One region of the Lachnospira intestinalis genome, then DNA from elsewhere that is predicted to be linked to it. Evidence: predicted binding sites of a transcription regulator. Region 1 holds the regulator's gene; each other region holds the start of a gene.
What was found. The regulator Rex, encoded in region 1, represses fermentation and respiration genes when NADH is low (regulators of the CRP and FNR family bind a similar motif). The targets are predictions, from matches to a motif close to ATTGTTAANTANTTAACAAT.
Positions count from the first base shown of each region.

Region 2: the regulator Rex is predicted to act here: its motif matches at 2,655-2,674, upstream of gap (type I glyceraldehyde-3-phosphate dehydrogenase).
Region 3: the regulator Rex is predicted to act here: its motif matches at 2,369-2,388, upstream of WMO37_RS07730 (NAD(P)H-dependent amine dehydrogenase family protein).
Region 4: the regulator Rex is predicted to act here: its motif matches at 2,945-2,964, upstream of pflB (formate C-acetyltransferase).

Region 1 is NZ_JBBMFS010000001.1:174,366-178,764, reverse strand. Features, by position in the region: gene WMO37_RS00730 (NAD(P)H-hydrate dehydratase) at 1-1,152, opposite strand, end outside; gene WMO37_RS00725 (hypothetical protein) at 1,220-1,825, opposite strand; gene WMO37_RS00720 (redox-sensing transcriptional repressor Rex) at 1,853-2,494, opposite strand; gene WMO37_RS00715 (homocysteine S-methyltransferase family protein) at 2,708-4,399, opposite strand, start outside.
Region 2 is NZ_JBBMFS010000015.1:42,535-46,933, reverse strand. Features, by position in the region: gene WMO37_RS13475 (histidinol-phosphatase HisJ family protein) at 1-648, opposite strand, end outside; gene WMO37_RS13470 (Na/Pi cotransporter family protein) at 900-2,543, shown strand; gene gap (type I glyceraldehyde-3-phosphate dehydrogenase) at 2,710-3,738, shown strand; gene WMO37_RS13460 (phosphoglycerate kinase) at 3,908-4,399, shown strand, end outside.
Region 3 is NZ_JBBMFS010000005.1:164,983-169,381, reverse strand. Features, by position in the region: gene WMO37_RS07735 (hypothetical protein) at 21-992, opposite strand; gene WMO37_RS07730 (NAD(P)H-dependent amine dehydrogenase family protein) at 1,221-2,246, opposite strand; gene WMO37_RS07725 (MerR family transcriptional regulator) at 2,433-3,293, opposite strand; gene WMO37_RS07720 (5-methyltetrahydropteroyltriglutamate--homocysteine S-methyltransferase) at 3,507-4,399, opposite strand, start outside.
Region 4 is NZ_JBBMFS010000004.1:181,854-186,252, reverse strand. Features, by position in the region: gene WMO37_RS06480 (hypothetical protein) at 1-224, opposite strand, end outside; gene pflB (formate C-acetyltransferase) at 614-2,869, opposite strand; gene WMO37_RS06470 (response regulator) at 3,105-4,399, opposite strand, start outside.

The DNA.
Region 1 (4,399 bases):
CGTATACACGTACTGCTTGGAGCTGCCTTCATTCTCTGCAATCCCGCTTAACAGTTTTCTGTTTTCAGCAATGATGTTTAATGCGTCTGCATCCAGAAGCACCGGAAGCCTTTTTTCTCTTTTAGGCTGATAGGCTATCATCTCGGCTACAATTTCTTTTGCCGTATCTGATTTGGAAAGCCCCGGTCCTGCCACCACGCAGTCTGCCCAGTCCAGCTCCCCTGCAAGCTTTTCTTTTATATCTGCGGTATCTTTATATGTTACCATAACCGCTTCCGGCACATGCGTTAATACAACGGTACGGTTGTTTTCGTGTGTGAAAACCTTCACAAGTCCGCAGCCGGTACGGTATGCCGCCCTTGCAGAAAGTGCTGCCGCTCCCGCCATATTTTCAGAGCCTGCCACAATCAACAGTTTTCCGTAGCTGCCCTTATTCGTATCCGCCGGACGGTCAAAAAAAGCCGCAATGTCTGTATCTTCCATTGTAAATGCCGCCTGCTCCCAGATTTCTGGAATTGTGCGGACGTCGGCAAAACCGGCATTGGCAACACACAGTTCTCCTGCGTATATTCTTCCCGGATACAGGCACAGCCCACATTTTGCAAAGCCGAAGGTCACCGTCATGTCTGCCCTTACGGCACAGCCCATGACCTGTCCGTCCCCGGCATTAATTCCCGATGGCGTATCTACTGCCACAATCAGGCTTCCCGTATCCTTTGCCGCATTGATTTTTGCAATAATCTGTTCATATCTGCCTGTAATTGTTCTTGATAAACCGATGCCAAAAACAGCATCTATAATACAATTATATTCACCGGCAGGAATGTCGTTCACAAACACAATTCCCAGTTTCTGCAAAATCGCACACTGCCGATTTAACTCTTCTGTTCCTTTTCCTTCCTCTGCTGTCGTATACACCTCTGCCGAAATTCCACGTTCTGTCAGCTGGCGCGCCACCGCCATGCCGTCCGCACCGTTGTTGCCGCTTCCGCACACGCACAGCACCTTATCCGTCTTTTTAATCTTTTCAAGCACCGCCTCCGTCACACAAAGTGCCGCCCGCTCCATCAAAACCAGTGAAGGAATCCCCACCTCCTGAATCGAATACGTGTCAATCATTTTCATCTGCGCACCATTCATTAATTTCTTCATAAACACCCTCCTGCCCTGTAAAACAAAAAGCCGCCATACGGACTTCTTCCCGCACAGCAGCTTTCTTCTATTCGTCATTCTCATTCAACCGGTCTAATTCACTCATGATTTCAGGACCTAAAATCGCATGCATATAAGAATACATCTGCTCGTTCATATCCTCTTTGTCCTGCTTGACCAGTAAATTTTTCTTAAGTTTAATCCGCGTGTCTTCAATCCATGCTTCCAGCCGCTCCAGGTCTTTATTGTTGCGGTTGATTTTTTCATAACACATTTTGACTGTTTCATAAAAAAGATGCATGTTTGCTATGCGAAGTTTTTTAGGCACTTCGTCCGATTCATCTTCTAGCTGGGAGATTTTATCTCTTGCTTCATAAATCAGCCGCTGGCTTTCATCCATAATTTTCTGCTTTTTCGGATCTTCGTCATTCTGGTTCATATGATTAACAATGCCCCGGAACAATCCTTTTCTAATCTTTTTTACCTGAATCAGGTCTTCGTTGACCTGCCCCTGTTTTTTGAGCAGTTCATTGACACGTTTTTCCCAGTAACGGATTTCATCCGTTTTTACAGATTCCGGCACAAGTCTGTACCACCGTTGGTCAAGCGTTAAAATCGGCAGATTTTTCAAAGCCGCATTATCCTTCATTGCCTTATATGTAAGCTGTGCCATCCGCTATTCCCCCTTTGTAAATCTTTTCTACCGTCCTTCATTTGCAATGGTATACGAAAGGCGCATCAAGCTTTCTGATAAATGTACATTTTCAACAATGACTTCATCCGGAAGATTCAAATCTGTATGGGCAAAATTCCAGATTGCCTTAATTCCGGCATCTGCTACCAGCTTACCGACTTCTTTTGCTGCTTTTTTGGGAATCGTCAGTGCTACAATCTCGATTTCATTTCTCTTAATAAAATCAGAAACGGCATCCATCATCATCACCGGGATTCCACGGATTGTCTTTCCTTCCATCTCCGGATTGTTATCAAAGACTCCTTTAATCACAAATCCACGTTTTTCAAAGTCCTCATAATTGACAATTGCCTGACCTAAGTTACCCGCACCGATAATAATCATATTATGCGGGCGGTCAATTCCTAAAATTTTGGCAATTTCATCATAAAGATACTTCACATTATAACCGTAACCCTGCTGTCCAAAGCCGCCAAAATTGTTTAAATCCTGACGAATCTGTGAAGCGGTTACTTTCATCTTTGCACTTAATTCCTTTGAAGATATTCTCTGTACTCCGCTCTCATTCAGTTCGCCCAGATATCTGTAATATCGTGGCAGACGTCTGATTACCGCAGCTGATATCTTTTTTGTTTCTTCCATACTCATGTCACCATGCTTTCTTTTCAATGTATCTTCGGATACCAGGGTCAAAAGATCTGAACCCACATGAGCTTGCTCATATGTGGGTGAACGACCTTGGGACCCGCCCGCTATGAGCATAAAAGTGGGATGAAATCCCACGATATGCGAATAGCGGGCCGGATTGTGAGAGTGCGCAGCACGAAACAATCCGTGATTATTATAATATTTTTTATTATATCACCCCAGCACTCTTTTTGCAATATCTACGGATTCCTTGGCATCCTTTGCATAAAAGTCGGCATGAATTTCTTTGGCATATTCCGGTGTCAGAACCGCACCGCCTACCATAATTTTGCAATCCAGCTCATTTTCATGAAGCAGTTCAATCGTCTTTTTCATGGAAACGAGTGTCGTTGTCATCAGGGCAGAAAGTCCGACCAGCTTGACATCATTTTCACGGACTGCATCAACGACCGCCTGATATTCCACGTCTTTTCCGAGGTCAATCACGTCATAACCGTAATTTTCAAGCAGAACCTTTACAATATTTTTACCGATGTCGTGAATATCACCTTTGACAGTTGCAATGACGATTTTGCCTTTGCTGACCGGTGCGGCGTTACTCTGCACCATATGTTCACGAATGACTTCAAACGCCGCCTGTGCAACGGAAGCTGCCATAATCAGCTGCGGCAGGAACAGCGTTCCCTTTTCAAAGTCCTCGCCGATTTTATCCAGTGCCGGAATCAGCACTTCATTGACAATTACCATGGAGTCATTGTCTTTTAACAGTTCTCTTGTGAGGTTCGCACCCTCATTTTTTAAGCCTGCATAAACCGCATGGAATAACTGCTCTTTACAGTCACCTGCCGGTACAGCTGCCGTCTGTGCCCCCGCCGGTGCCGCACCTGTGCTTCCCGCTGCCGGTTTTGCCGCCGGATTGATTTTTTCAACCTTTGGCATATTGGCATAGGCTTTAATATAATCCACTGAATTTTTATCAATATTGGCAAGCAGTTTGTAAGCTCTGACCGCCCCCGTCATTTCCGGAATATTCGGATTGATAATTGGAAGGTCTAAGCCGTTTTGCAGCGCCATGGTTAAGAAAATGTGGTTGACTAACACTCTGTTTGGCAGACCGAAGGAAATGTTTGACACGCCCAGTACGGTTTTTAAGCCTAACTCATGTTTTACACGGTAAACTGCATTTAACGTTTCCATAACACCTTCCTGCTCCGCGGAAGCCGTCAGTGTCAGACAGTCAATATAGACATTTTCCTTTGGAATACCGATTGCCTGCGCACGCTCTAAAATACGCTGTGCAATCTTAAAACGGTCTTCTGCCTTTGGCGGGATTCCGTTCTCATCGAGTGTAAGACCGACAACTGCCGCACCGTATTTTTTTACAAGCGGAAGCACTGCCTTTAAGGACTTTTCCTCGCCGTTGACCGAATTGACAATCGGTTTTCCGTTGTATACACGGAGTGCCGCATCTAACACTTCCGGAATCGTGGAATCCACCTGTAACGGTACATCAACAATTGCCTGAATAGACTTTACGGCAGAAATCATCATTTCTTTTTCATCAATTCCCGGCAGTCCGACATTTACATCGAGAATATCCGCACCCGCACCAATCTGCTCCAATGCCTGATTTAAAATGTAGTCCATATCGCCGCGCAGCAGGGCTTCCTTAAACAGCTTCTTACCGGTCGGATTGATACGTTCCCCGATGATACGCGGTTCCGTAATTGTCACTGCCTTTGTAGGTGAGCAGACTGCTGCCGGAATTTCCTTTTCATGCCAGAAACCTGCATTGCCGTCCGTATGCAGCATTTCGGATACACAGCGGATAAAATCCGGTGTTGTACCACAGCAGCCGCCGAATACTTTAATGCCGTATTTGCGCAGGTTCTTCATCATCTGTGC
Region 2 (4,399 bases), on a different contig from region 1:
AAAACAGCATGGATTTGCCTCTTTTAAACCATAACGAAGTCCTGCTGTATTGATTTCAATGCCTTTTCCGTTTTCAATCAGTTTTTTTAAAATCATATCCAGCAAGTCCGTGTAATCCGCAGGCTGGTAGTCTGCATCTTTCTTAGGTGCATAGCGGACAACGTAGTCTAAATGTCCGTAAACGTCAAAATTATCGCAGCAGCAGATACTTTTGTAAATATTTTCAAAATAAGTACAGATACTTTCCTTTGGTGAGTGATGTTCCCAAAAAGATGGATAATAAGGGTCACTTCCGTCTACTAAATGTGTTGATCCAATGATAAAATCCAGCCGGTGTGCAGGGTCATAATTGTTAATTTGTTCACAAAGATGCGGCTGCAGACCCTGTTCCACACCGATCCGGACATCAATTTTATCTTTATAAATTTTCTTTAATACAGATATTTTTTCTAAATAAGCATCTAAATCCAACAAAAAGACGGTTTTTCCATCTTCTTTCGGGTAATCATAGTCATTGTGGTCTGTAAAACAGATGTGAGACAGCCCCAGTCTGACTGCGTTATCTATCATAGATTCCGGTGAAGCTTCAGAATCCGAAGAAAAATGGCAGTGTAAGTGGCAGTCCGATAAATTTTCAAAGCCTTGCATTATATCTCCAATCCGCCGTATAACGGCATTTATCATAGTCCTTTTAGTATATCATAAAATAAATTTGAAGAATAGTGTAAGATTTCAACTTGAAAATTAAGCAGACAATTGTTATGATGTAAAGGAATTGTTAAAAAAATTTTACACAAAAAGCACGTACTTTTTACATTACGAAAGAAAATGTGCAGACAGGAGTAGAAGTGAATATCGAGTATATCAGCAGTTTGTTTGAATTTGCAGGAGGAATCGGAATGTTCCTCTACGGTATGAACACAATGGCAGATGGTATGCAGCGTTCCGCCGGCGGTAAGATGAAAAAATTATTGGGTTATCTTACAAGTAACCGGCTGCTGGCAATCATCGTAGGTGCCGTTATCACAGCGATTATTCAAAGCAGCGGTGCAACAACGGTTATGGTTGTTGGTTTTGTTAATGCAGGACTGATGACACTGGTTCAGGCAGTTGGTGTTATTATGGGTGCCAATATCGGTACGACCATTACCGCATGGATTGTATCTTTAGGACAGCTTGGGGATGCGGCGAAGGTAATGAATCCGTCATTTTATGCCCCGTTTTTAATCGGTATCGGTGCATTTGTTATTTTATTTTCAAAAAAGGATAAAGTAAAAAATGCAGGAGAGATTATCGTCGGAATCGGTCTGCTGTTTGAAGGTCTGACATTTATGTCTTCTTCGATTGCACCGTATACAGATGCGCCTATTTTCTCACAGGCATTCCAGATTGTGGGAAGCAATCCGTTTTTAGGTATTTTAATTGGTATTATTGTAACCGCGGTTTTACAAAGTTCCTCCGCCTCTGTCGGGATTTTACAGACACTGGCTTTAAACGGAGTGGTAACAACCAATGCGGCAATTTATATTACACTGGGACAGAATATCGGTTCCTGTGTGACTGCACTGATTTCAAGTGCCGGAACAACGAGAACGGCAAAACGTGCAGCCTGTATGCATATTTTATTTAATATTGCAGGGGCACTTTTATTCGGTACCGTCGGATTTATTCTGTTCAGTATTTATCCGGCACTTGCGGCACATAATATTACAAGCGTGGAAATTTCCGTATTCCATACATTCTTTAATATTACATGTACACTGGTAATGTTTCCGTTTGCCAATCTGCTTGTAAAAATTTCCGGTCTGATTGTGCGTGAAAACGAAAAGCAGGACGATTTTGCGGAACTGGAAGCCAAAGATGCCGTTGCAGCAGAAATTGCAAGACATTTTGATTCCCGTCTGTTAGGTCAGCCGTCCGTTGCAGTAGAAACGGCTAAAAATGAAGTGATTGCCATGGGTAATCTGGCATTAGATAATATTAAATATGCGGCAGAGGCAACACAGAAAAATGACCAGACGATGGTAGATAAGGTCTATGAAATCGAACATAAAGTCGATTTATATGAAAAGTATCTGACAGACTTTTTAATTAAGGTCAACAATTTATCAATCACACAGGAACAGCATCTGCTGGTTAAAAATCTGTTCCATGCGATTATTGATATTGAAAGAGTATCCGACCATGCGGAAAATATTGCGGAGCTGGCAAAATATAAGATTGAACATCAGATAATTTTTTCCGAAAAAGGAACACAGGAACTTAATCAGCTGTGGGATAAAGTTGTGCATTGTTTTGAAGAAGCTGTTAAGGCGAGAGGAACCGGAAGCCGTCAGGCAATTCAGAATGTCCTGAGAATTGAAGACGAGGTCGATGATTTGGAAGAAGAACTGCGCAACAAACATATCGAACGTTTGTCCGCGGGGCTTTGTATTCCGTCAAACGGTGTTGTGTTCTTAGATATTCTTTCTAATCTTGAAAGAATGTCAGATCACGCCAATAATATTGTCGATTGTATACAAGAAGAAAATACCGCTAAATAATTTTTAAATTTACCGTTTTTTTTGGACAAATAATAGAAAATGGACGGTAATTTGTAAAAAAAGGGAATTAATACTTGATATTTTGGAATGAATTCGGTAAAATACACCATAGTTGATTATTTATTAACAAACTCAATAAAAATTCTATTTTAGGAGGAATGATTTTATGTCAGTAAAAGTTGCGATTAATGGTTTTGGACGTATCGGTAGACTTGCATTCAGACAGATGTTCGGTGCAGAAGGATACGAAGTAGTAGCTATTAACGATTTAACAAGCCCAAAGATGTTAGCTCATCTTTTAAAGTATGATTCATCACAGGGAAGATACGTTGGTTTCGGCGAAGAAAACCAGGTAACAGCTGATGACGAAGCTGGTACAATCACAGTAAAGGGTAAGACAATTAAGATTTACAAAGAGCCAGATGCTAACAACTGCCCATGGGGAGCTCTTGATGTAGATGTAGTTCTTGAATGCTCAGGTTTCTACACATCTAAGGAAAAGGCTCAGGCTCATATCAATGCAGGTGCTAAGAAGGTTGTTATCTCAGCTCCGGCCGGTAATGATTTAAAGACAATCGTTTATAATGTAAACCATGAAACATTAACAGCAGATGATAAGATTATCTCAGCAGCTTCTTGTACAACAAACTGCTTAGCTCCTATGGCTAAGGCTCTTAATGACTGTGCTTCAATCGAATCAGGTATCATGTGCACAATTCACGCTTACACAGGTGATCAGATGATTCTTGACGGACCACAGAGAAAGGGCGATTTAAGAAGATCAAGAGCAGGTGCATGCAACATCGTACCTAACTCAACAGGTGCTGCTAAGGCTATCGGTCTTGTTATCCCTGAATTAAACGGAAAGCTTATCGGAGCTGCTCAGAGAGTTCCTACTCCTACAGGTTCTACAACAATTCTTAACGCTGTAGTATCTAAGAAGGTTACTGTTGATGAAGTTAATGCTGCTATGAAGGCTGCTGCAACAGAAAGCTTCGGTTACAACGAAGAACTTATCGTTTCAAGCGATATCGTTGGTATGAGATTTGGTTCATTATTTGATGCTACTCAGACAATGGTAAATGACCTTCCAAACGGCGGCTGCCAGGTTCAGGTTGTTTCTTGGTATGATAACGAAAATTCATACACAAGCCAGATGGTAAGAACAATCAAGTATTTTGCTGAATTAAACTAATATAAATTCGGCTTTGTGCCGGAATGAAAGCCGGGGAATGAAGCTATAGTCTTCTTTCTCCGGTATTTTACTATCGCGTGGCACTGTCCCGCAAAAACAAGGAGGCAAAATCCTCTGCTCCTGCATAGGGCAGTCGCATTTTGCTTCGCAAAAACAAGGAGGATTCATTATGCTTAATAAGAAGTCAGTTGATGATATTAACGTAAAAGGCAAGAGAGTATTATGCAGATGTGATTTTAACGTGCCGTTAGACGGAAAGAAGATTACAGATGAAACAAGACTGGTTGCAGCACTTCCTACAATCAAGAAGTTAATCTCAGACGGTGGTAAGGTTATCCTTTGCTCTCATTTAGGAAAGCCGAAGGGACCGGATGCAGCATTTTCTCTTGAACCGGTTGCTGAAAGACTTTCTGCACTGTTAGGACAGGAAGTGAAGTTTGCAGCAGATGATACTGTTGTAGGTGAAAATGCAAAGGCTGCTGTTGCAGCTATGAATGACGGTGACGTTATTTTACTTGAAAACACCAGATTCAGAGCAGAAGAAACAAAGAATGGTGAAGCATTCTCTAAGGATTTAGCTTCTATCTGTGATGTATTTGTAAACGATGCTTTCGGTACAGCACACAGAGCTCACTGCTCAAATGTTGGTGTTACACAGTTT
Region 3 (4,399 bases), on a different contig from region 1:
CGTTTACTTTCTCAGACTTCTTATGCCATTACCGGTGCTTTCTTTTGAATCACCGCTTCAACAGCATCTACACTGATTTCTGCAACATCGGCAATCTGTTCTAATGTATAACCTTTTTTATACATATTCAGAATGAACTTTTCACTCGTTTTCTCTGTTGCCCTTTTTGTTGCCCGTTCTTCAGCTCTTTCTTCGATTCCTGCACTCAGATTACACATAACTCTCACGTCCTCTCTTATTTCATTACTGACCGGGATATTATATTCATGTTCAATTATATCCAGTTTTTCCTGCTCTTTCAACCCGCTTGAAAGAAGTGTACCGATTAAACGGTGCAATTCGTACTTTTCATCATGCTCCGGTAATTCATCTGTAATACCAATCAGCACGATGTTGAGTAAATCCATATTTCCTTTCCAATCGTACGGCTCTAACATTTCATCTTTGATAAGGTGGATATGGCTCATGCTGTTTGAAGCCATGTTCATACAAATCCAGATACTGAATACCTGTTTTATATCGTCATAATTCGTATTGACAAAATCCCTCTCTTTCTGCGATGAAACAAGTCTGCTCACATAAAAGGCCGCTCGGTTTAATATCTGATATCCTGCCGGTTCGTCTTTTTGTGCTTCGATATTTACAATAATCTGTGAAAGACCGTTTTTCATGCGGACATAAAAGATAATATCAAATCTGACTAACCCTTCATTAATCTCGGTATTTTCTGTATTCAGCCCTATGATTCTCTGACCGGTCACATCTGTTTTTTCTGCATTAGTCAGACCCGGTTCAACGGGTACAATCCCAATCTTTGGCTCACCCTCAATGTACATTACTGCATCTTCCGGCTTCATTTCCTTAAACTCATCCACCGTCTTAACCAAAATGTGTGCCAAAATATTTTTTTGTGCCAGTATTCTTTTGACACGGGTATCATACTGCACCTTATCTCCCGCCGCACTGACTGCATTTGTTATTTCTGTATTCAAGGCATTCCCCTCCTTTTGTAACATTGTAAATCTGCAAAAGCCCCCTTTGCCTTAATACTATTATAAGCGGATATTTCTGTGGAATCAACTGGAATTTCTATTAAATATTTTGTTAATATCGCAAAAAAATACCGCATAAAGAGAATCTGTTCAGCTCTCTTTATGCGGGGATTTTATTTACAAACCATGTCTGCACAGTATTCTGTTATTCCAGTTTTAATATTTAAACTACAGATAGTATTCCATTGGATATGTCGGATAAGCGATTTCCTCCAGCTGATCCATCGTAACTAACCCTGCCGGAGCGCGCAGCACTGCCGGAATCCGGTTGACAATCGTTGCACAGGTATGCTCAACCGTTGCCGGTTTTACAACATGGAATTCCGTATCCGGTTCACCTGTAATCTTCCAGTCGCACATATCACCATCGTCCGGACCATAAACCTTGCCGATACACTGTGTTTCAATAACCGGTCCCTGGAATGTTTCGGTAGTTACAACTGCCGCCATACCGATACAGTTGCCTTTCGGTATCGTTGCATTCATGGTTGATGAGAACAAATCACTGTCATGGAAATACGGTACACATTTCTGTGTCTGGCTCTTAATCGTCCAGCCCATTTTTGATGCAAGTGCCTCATTGGAATTCCATACATAAGAAGGTTCAATCTCCTCCGGGTGTGCAATCTGTTTTTCAAATTCTTCCGATGTTAAGCCTACGCCGTGAGCTTTTGCAAGTGCCAGTCCGTAATCTTCTACGTTATAGCTGACTGCGCCTTCAATTTTTTCAATCTTGTGACAGCCGCCTGCTACCATGCCGACCATATTCACCCAGAAAATATCTTCCATGCCGCTTCCTACAAAAGTACAACCGTTTTTCTTGGCGGTAACATCTAAGATATTGGCACGAACCGGGTCTGTTGTCCAGCAGTACGTTGCTTCTTCACAGGTTGTAATCACACTGATTCCACGTGTCAGACATTTCATATAATGTGGAAAGCAGTCACTTACCAGACTAAACAGCGTTACAACGGCAATATCCGCATCCGTGTTGTCAAGCACTTCTTCCGCATTGTCGCTGATTAATACGCCGGTCTTTACACCCAGTCCCGCATAATCGCCGATATCCATGCCGACAATAGATGGATTACAGTCGATTGCACCGACAATCTGACAGCCGGTTTCATACAGATACCGCATTGTGTACTTGCTCATCTTGCCACAGCCATACTGAATTACTTTAATCTTCTCCATAACATCCTCCAATTCTACACCGCTTCCTTTTAAAATCTGTGTCCTGCGGTGCAAGGACAGTTTCAGACGAATCCTCATTCACGCTTTCGCTTTTCACTATTCAGCATATATTACGCGAACTGATTGTTAATTATTTAACTTTCCGTTGTATTCAGTATAATGTCTAATCTTAGATGAGCGTCAAGCCTATTTTTCCATTTTTACCGGCACCTGAAGCCGCAGATACATCGAGCGCTTGCGGCTGTCAAAGACGTTCATTTCCATAATTTCTTCGCAAATATAATCACCGCAGATTTGATAGCCGTGTTCGCGGCAGTACGCCAAAAGCTTTTTCGCACAGTCGCGTTCCTCATCAAAATCTTCCGTATAAATACATGCATACATGCCATTCTCGATTGTCTGCACACAGTCTTTCATCGGAAAATCGTCATCTACAAAGATAAAGATTTCTTCCGAATAAAAGGTCAGTTTTTCAAACAGCTCCCGCCGCATAATCGTCCCTGCATTGCAGTAATAAACCTGCGGAATATGAAATTCCATCAGCTTATTTTTTAACTGCTTTAAAATCAATTCGTACATATCAATGTTATAATCGTAAAAATTGGTATCCACACACATCGAGTAAATCGTCCTGTCCGGTATGTATTCCAGTGTAATCGTGCCGCTTTTCGGCGATTTCTTATACCGTTCAATGCTTGCAACCGTCCTGTCAATCGCCTGCATTTTAAATTTTAATTCCTGCATCTGGACAACCGTCTGTTCCTTTTTCTGCCGTAAAATCTGCTCAATCAGATTAATATCCTGTTTATCGAACAATTCTTTAATTTCTTTTAATTCCATGCCCAGTTCTTTCATGTACTGAATCATATCAAACCGGGCATTCTGCTTGATGTCATAATACCGGTAATGTGTTTCCTCGTCTGTGTAATACGGTGTCAGCAGTCCCATTGAATCATACAGCCGCAGTGTCGGTACAGTTGTGCGGTTGATTTTTGCCATTTCACCGATGCTGATATATCTGTCTTTTTTCTCCATATAATTTTTCATTCCTATTTTGCAGACATTTTAATGCCAAAAAATAAACCCTAATGTAACATTAGAGTTTATTTTATCATAAATATTCTTATTTTTCCAATCCGGGACTGCTTTTTATAGTTTTACATTAACCCCGACCATCCTCGTAAATTACACGGGCATATATAAAAATACCCTGTATGTCTGTCTGACATATTCTTTTACATTCTAATATGAATCTGTTATTTATCCCCACACCTTTTCTGCGATTTCCTTTACCAGTGCCAGCTTTGCCCACTGTTCTTCTTCTGTGAGCTTGTTACCGATTTCACAGGAAGCGAATCCGCACTGCGGACTTAAATACAGTCTGTCTAACGGCACATATTTTGCTGCCTCGTGGATTCTGTCAATTACTGCCTGCGCATCTTCCAGCTTCGGGGACTTTGTTGTAACCAGTCCGAGTACAACTTTCTTATCGCCCTCTACATATTTTAACGGTTCAAATCCGCCGGAACGCTCATCATCAAATTCCAGATAATATGCATTGACATTTTCCTTTGCAAATAATGTTGCCGCTACGCTGTCATAAGCACCGCTGCTTGCATAGGTAGAATGGAAATTGCCGCGGCATACGTGTGTATTGACAATTAAATCTTCCGGCTTTCCTTCAAGCGCGCTGTTATTAATCTCTAAAAGCTGTTCCTTAATCTTTTCAAGTCCCTTTGGTGTTACGCCGAATAATTTACAAGCCGCCGGGTCTACCACCATGCCCCATGAGCAGTCGTCCAACTGAAGATTTCTACAGCCTGCTGCATAAACCTCTTTGATAAATTCACGGTATCCTTCGGCAATATCCTTTGCCACTTCTTCCTGCGTATCGTAAAATTTCTTGGTATTGCTCCATGCAAAAGGCATAATCATCTGTTCCAGAAACTGTGCCGGTGCCGGAATGGTCAGCTTTGCAACCGTATTTTCATCTTCCAGTGCCTTTACAAATTTAAAATGTTCTACAAACGGATGATTTTTCTTATAAGAAATCTTTCCTGTCACATATGTATCATCAATCATTGCAGCTTCACCGTGGAACGGAAGTCCTGTTTCGGTTTTGCTGTGTCCGACTCCGTCAAATGCCCACATAA
Region 4 (4,399 bases), on a different contig from region 1:
TCCTTTATAAGAGTAAATGGAATTGATAATGTGAGTAATTTTGGATATATGTTCATATATCCTTTCAATACAACCGAATCACCTTCAGACAAAATATCTGCTACAGTGTCTAAGAAGGCTGTCAAACATATATCAACTGTTTCCTTTGGTATGTTTATTCCTTCATCTGCAATCTTCTCAGCAATTCTTCTTACAACTCCTGGTTTTATAATCTTCTGTTTCATTTGTCCTCCTTTAATTAATACCATGAAATCACCATTTCAAATTAGCCTTCTATATACGGCTTTAAAATGTGTATATGGCTCAAATTTAACTTTTTATGCTTTATATAATTTTAGGGAACATTCCTGGTTATATTAATCAGAAGTGTTCCCTATTTTTTACGATTTTTGAATATCAAAAAAGAGAGATATACATTACTGTACATCTCTCTTCTCTGAAATTTATTTTATCTTTGTACTTAAATCCTATTTAGAATTACTACACCATTTAGTACACCATTTACTACACCAATTAATTAAGATTTTACACCAAATTATGATAAGTTACGATAACTTGATATTATCTCAAAGTCGCATAAACACTGTATTTACGGCGTTTTCAAGCACTCTGATTACATTCTGTCGTGGAATGTTCTAGAAATTACATCCATCTGCTGTTCCTTTGTAAGGTCGATGAACTTAACAGCGTAACCAGATACACGGATTGTGAAGTTCGCATATTCTGGCTTTTCTGGGTGTTCCATAGCATCCAGTAACTTATCCTTACCGAATACATTTACGTTAAGGTGATGAGCACCCTGATCGAAGTATCCATCCATAACGTTTACAAGGTTAGCAACTCTTTCTTCTTCATTATGACCTAAAGCATCCGGATTCATTGTCTGTGTATTAGAAATACCATCTAATGCCCACTCATATGGAAGCTTTGTAAGTGAGTTAAGTGAAGCTAAAAGACCATTCTGTTCAGCACCATAGCTTGGGTTAGCTCCTGGTGATAATGGTGTACCAGCCTTACGTCCGTCAGGCATTGTACCTGTATACTTACCATAAACTACGTTAGAAGTAATTGTAAGGATAGATGTTGTAGGCTCTGAATTTCTGTAAGTATGTCTCTTCTTAATCTTCTCAAGGAATGTTCTAAGAAGCCATACAGCTATATCATCTGCCTTATCATCATCGTTACCATACTTAGGGAAGTCGCCTTCAATCTGGTAATCAACAACAATACCCTTTTCTTCATCACGTACTGTCTTAACCTTAGCATACTTAATAGCTGAAAGTGAATCTACTACATGAGAGAAACCAGCAATACCTGTAGCAAATGTTCTCTTAACATCTGTATCAATAAGAGCCATCTCTGCTGCTTCATAGTAGTACTTATCATGCATATACTGGATAAGGTTAAGTGTATTAACATAAAGGTCTGCTAACCAATCCATCATAACATCGAACTTTTCAATAACTTCATCATAATCAAGATATTCTGATGTAATAGGCTTGAAAGCTGGTCCAACCTGCTTACCATCTTTTTCATCCACACCACCATTGATAGCGTAAAGTAAACACTTAGCAAGGTTAGCTCTAGCTCCGAAGAACTGCATTTCCTTACCTGTCTGTGTAGCAGATACACAGCAGCAGATTGAATAATCATCACCCCATGTAACCTTCATAACATCATCGTTCTCATACTGGATTGAAGATGTATCAACAGAAATCTTAGCAGCATACTTCTTGAAGTTTTCAGGAAGTCTTGATGAGTAAAGTACTGTTAAGTTTGGTTCCGGTGAAGGTCCCATGTTTTCAAGTGTGTGAAGGAATCTGTAGTCGTTCTTTGTAACCATTGAACGTCCGTCAATACCTGTACCACCTACTTCAAGAGTAGCCCATGTAGGGTCACCTGAGAATAATTCGTTGTATGATGTAATTCTTGCGAACTTAACCATTCTACACTTCATAACGAAATGATCGATTAATTCCTGAGCTTCTTTTTCTGTAATCTTTCCAGCTTCAAGATCTCTTTCGATATAAATATCAAGGAATGTAGATACACGACCTACTGACATAGCAGCACCGTTCTGAGTCTTGATAGCAGCAAGGTAACCAAAGTATAACCACTGAACAGCTTCCTTAGCATCCTTAGCTGGCTGTGAAATATCATAACCATAGCTTTCAGCCATCTTCTTCATGCCTGCTAAAGCCTTGTACTGATCAGAGATTTCTTCTCTTAAACGGATAACATCGTCTGTCATTGTTCCGCATCCGCAGTTTGCATGATCTTTCTTCTTTTCTTCCATAAGGTAGTCAATACCGTAAAGAGCAACTCTTCTGTAGTCACCTACGATACGTCCACGGCCATAAGTATCCGGAAGACCTGTGATGATGTGGCTGTGACGAGCCTTTCTCATCTCTGGTGTGTAAGCATCGAAAACACCCTGATTGTGAGTCTTATGATATTCTGTGAAAATCTTGTGTAATTCCGGATTTGGTTCATAACCGTAGTTCTTGCAAGATTCTTCTGCCATCTTGATACCGCCGTAAGGCATGAATGCTCTCTTTAATGGCTTATCTGTCTGAAGACCTACAACTTTTTCAAGGTCTTTCATTGATTCATCTATATATCCAGGACCATATGCTGTAAGACCGGCAACAACTTCTGTTTCCATGTCAAGTACGCCGCCCTTTGCTCTTTCTTCTTTCTGTAATTCCTGAAGTCTTCCCCAAAGCTTGTTTGTTGCTTCTGTAGGACCTTCAAGGAAACTTTCATCACCATCATATGGCTTGTAGTTGTTCTGAACGAAATCTCTTACATTGATTTCTTCTTTCCAAAGTCTACCTTCGAAACCATTCCACTGTTCCTTCTGTAACATTTTTGAATTCCTCCTTGCATAATCTCTGCACATTGTATACACTGATTGCTAAATAAAAAAATTGCTCATCGCAACTTTGACAATATTGTAACAATCCTTACGTGCATTATAATATCATTCATGTATCAGAAAATCAATACTCTTTTGCATAGTTCTTAATTTAGTACAATTTTAAAATACAGGCACTACAAAATATACTTTTGCAATACCTGTATTATTCCCGTTTTTATGTATTTTATGCATTCAGTTCTTTAAATACTTTTAACAATTCATCCTTATCCAGCGGCTTCATGCAGAATTCATATGCCCCCAGCTTTAATGCTTGAATCACTTTCTTCTGCTGTCCGGCTGACGTCACCATAATGACATCTGCTGTATTATCGTATGCTTTAATCTTTTCCAATGCCGTAACACCGTCCATAACCGGCATCGTAATATCCATTGTAACAATATCCGGTTTATACTCTTTATATAACTGAACGGCTTCTTCTCCGTTTACAGCCTCACAGACAATACCATAGCCTGCTTCTTCAAGAATATTTCTTAATGTCTTACGGATAAAAGCAGAATCATCTACAATCATGACCTTTTTAACACCGTCTGCTACCTCACTGTCGGCACATTTTTGAATATCAATAGATGTCGGCTTTACACCGATTTGAACATCACTGTCTACAGCAATAAAAATTTCTGTCTCTTTACCATGGACATAAAGCGGAACAATATATCCGTCCCCGGTCAGTGTCTGGTTTTCATAGACAAACGGCGGTTCGATATCTACAAATAACTCACCCTTGCTGATTGCCGTTACAAACAGACCAAGGCACATATTAACCAGTTCGCTTAATGTGTCATATGTATAGCTGTCTGCCTGTATCAGTTCTTCCTTTGAAAAATCGGATGCAAGCGCAAGCAGTCCATCTTCATTTTCCCCTGCCACAAATGCTGTATAAATAACATGAGAACCGTATGTTTTTTGTCCGATAATACTCTGATACCGGATTTCTGTCACACGTTTAATTGAACCGATATAGTAATCCTGTGTAACAAATCTTGTCAGATTTCTCAAAATCAATGCCACAATATCAGTTACATACGGTTTTGCAGAAAATGCAAACAACGGTACAATCCCGTCAATATCATCTTCCTTTAACGCTTCCATTTCGGACTTTGAAAAGCCCTTGGATGTCTGAAAGCTGTCAAGATATTCATCCAGTTCGCTGGCAGTAATATATTTTTTCTCAAACATAATCTGCAAAAACTTCATAAATGCGCAACCCTGCTGCTCCAGAAGTTCATCCACTTCCCGTTCTGATAAATAGCCTCTTTCTACCGCAATATCACCGAAACGTCTGTCATACTGTGTCTGTAAATGATTGACTTCTTCCGTTTCGTTCTGTGTCATATATCCGTTTGCAATCGCAATCGTTCCCAGACGGACCTTTGCTGTTGCCTGTTCATCCAATACTTCTCTTAACTGCTCCGGTGTAAGTACTTCTTCACTTACCAGATATTCACCAAATAACTGAC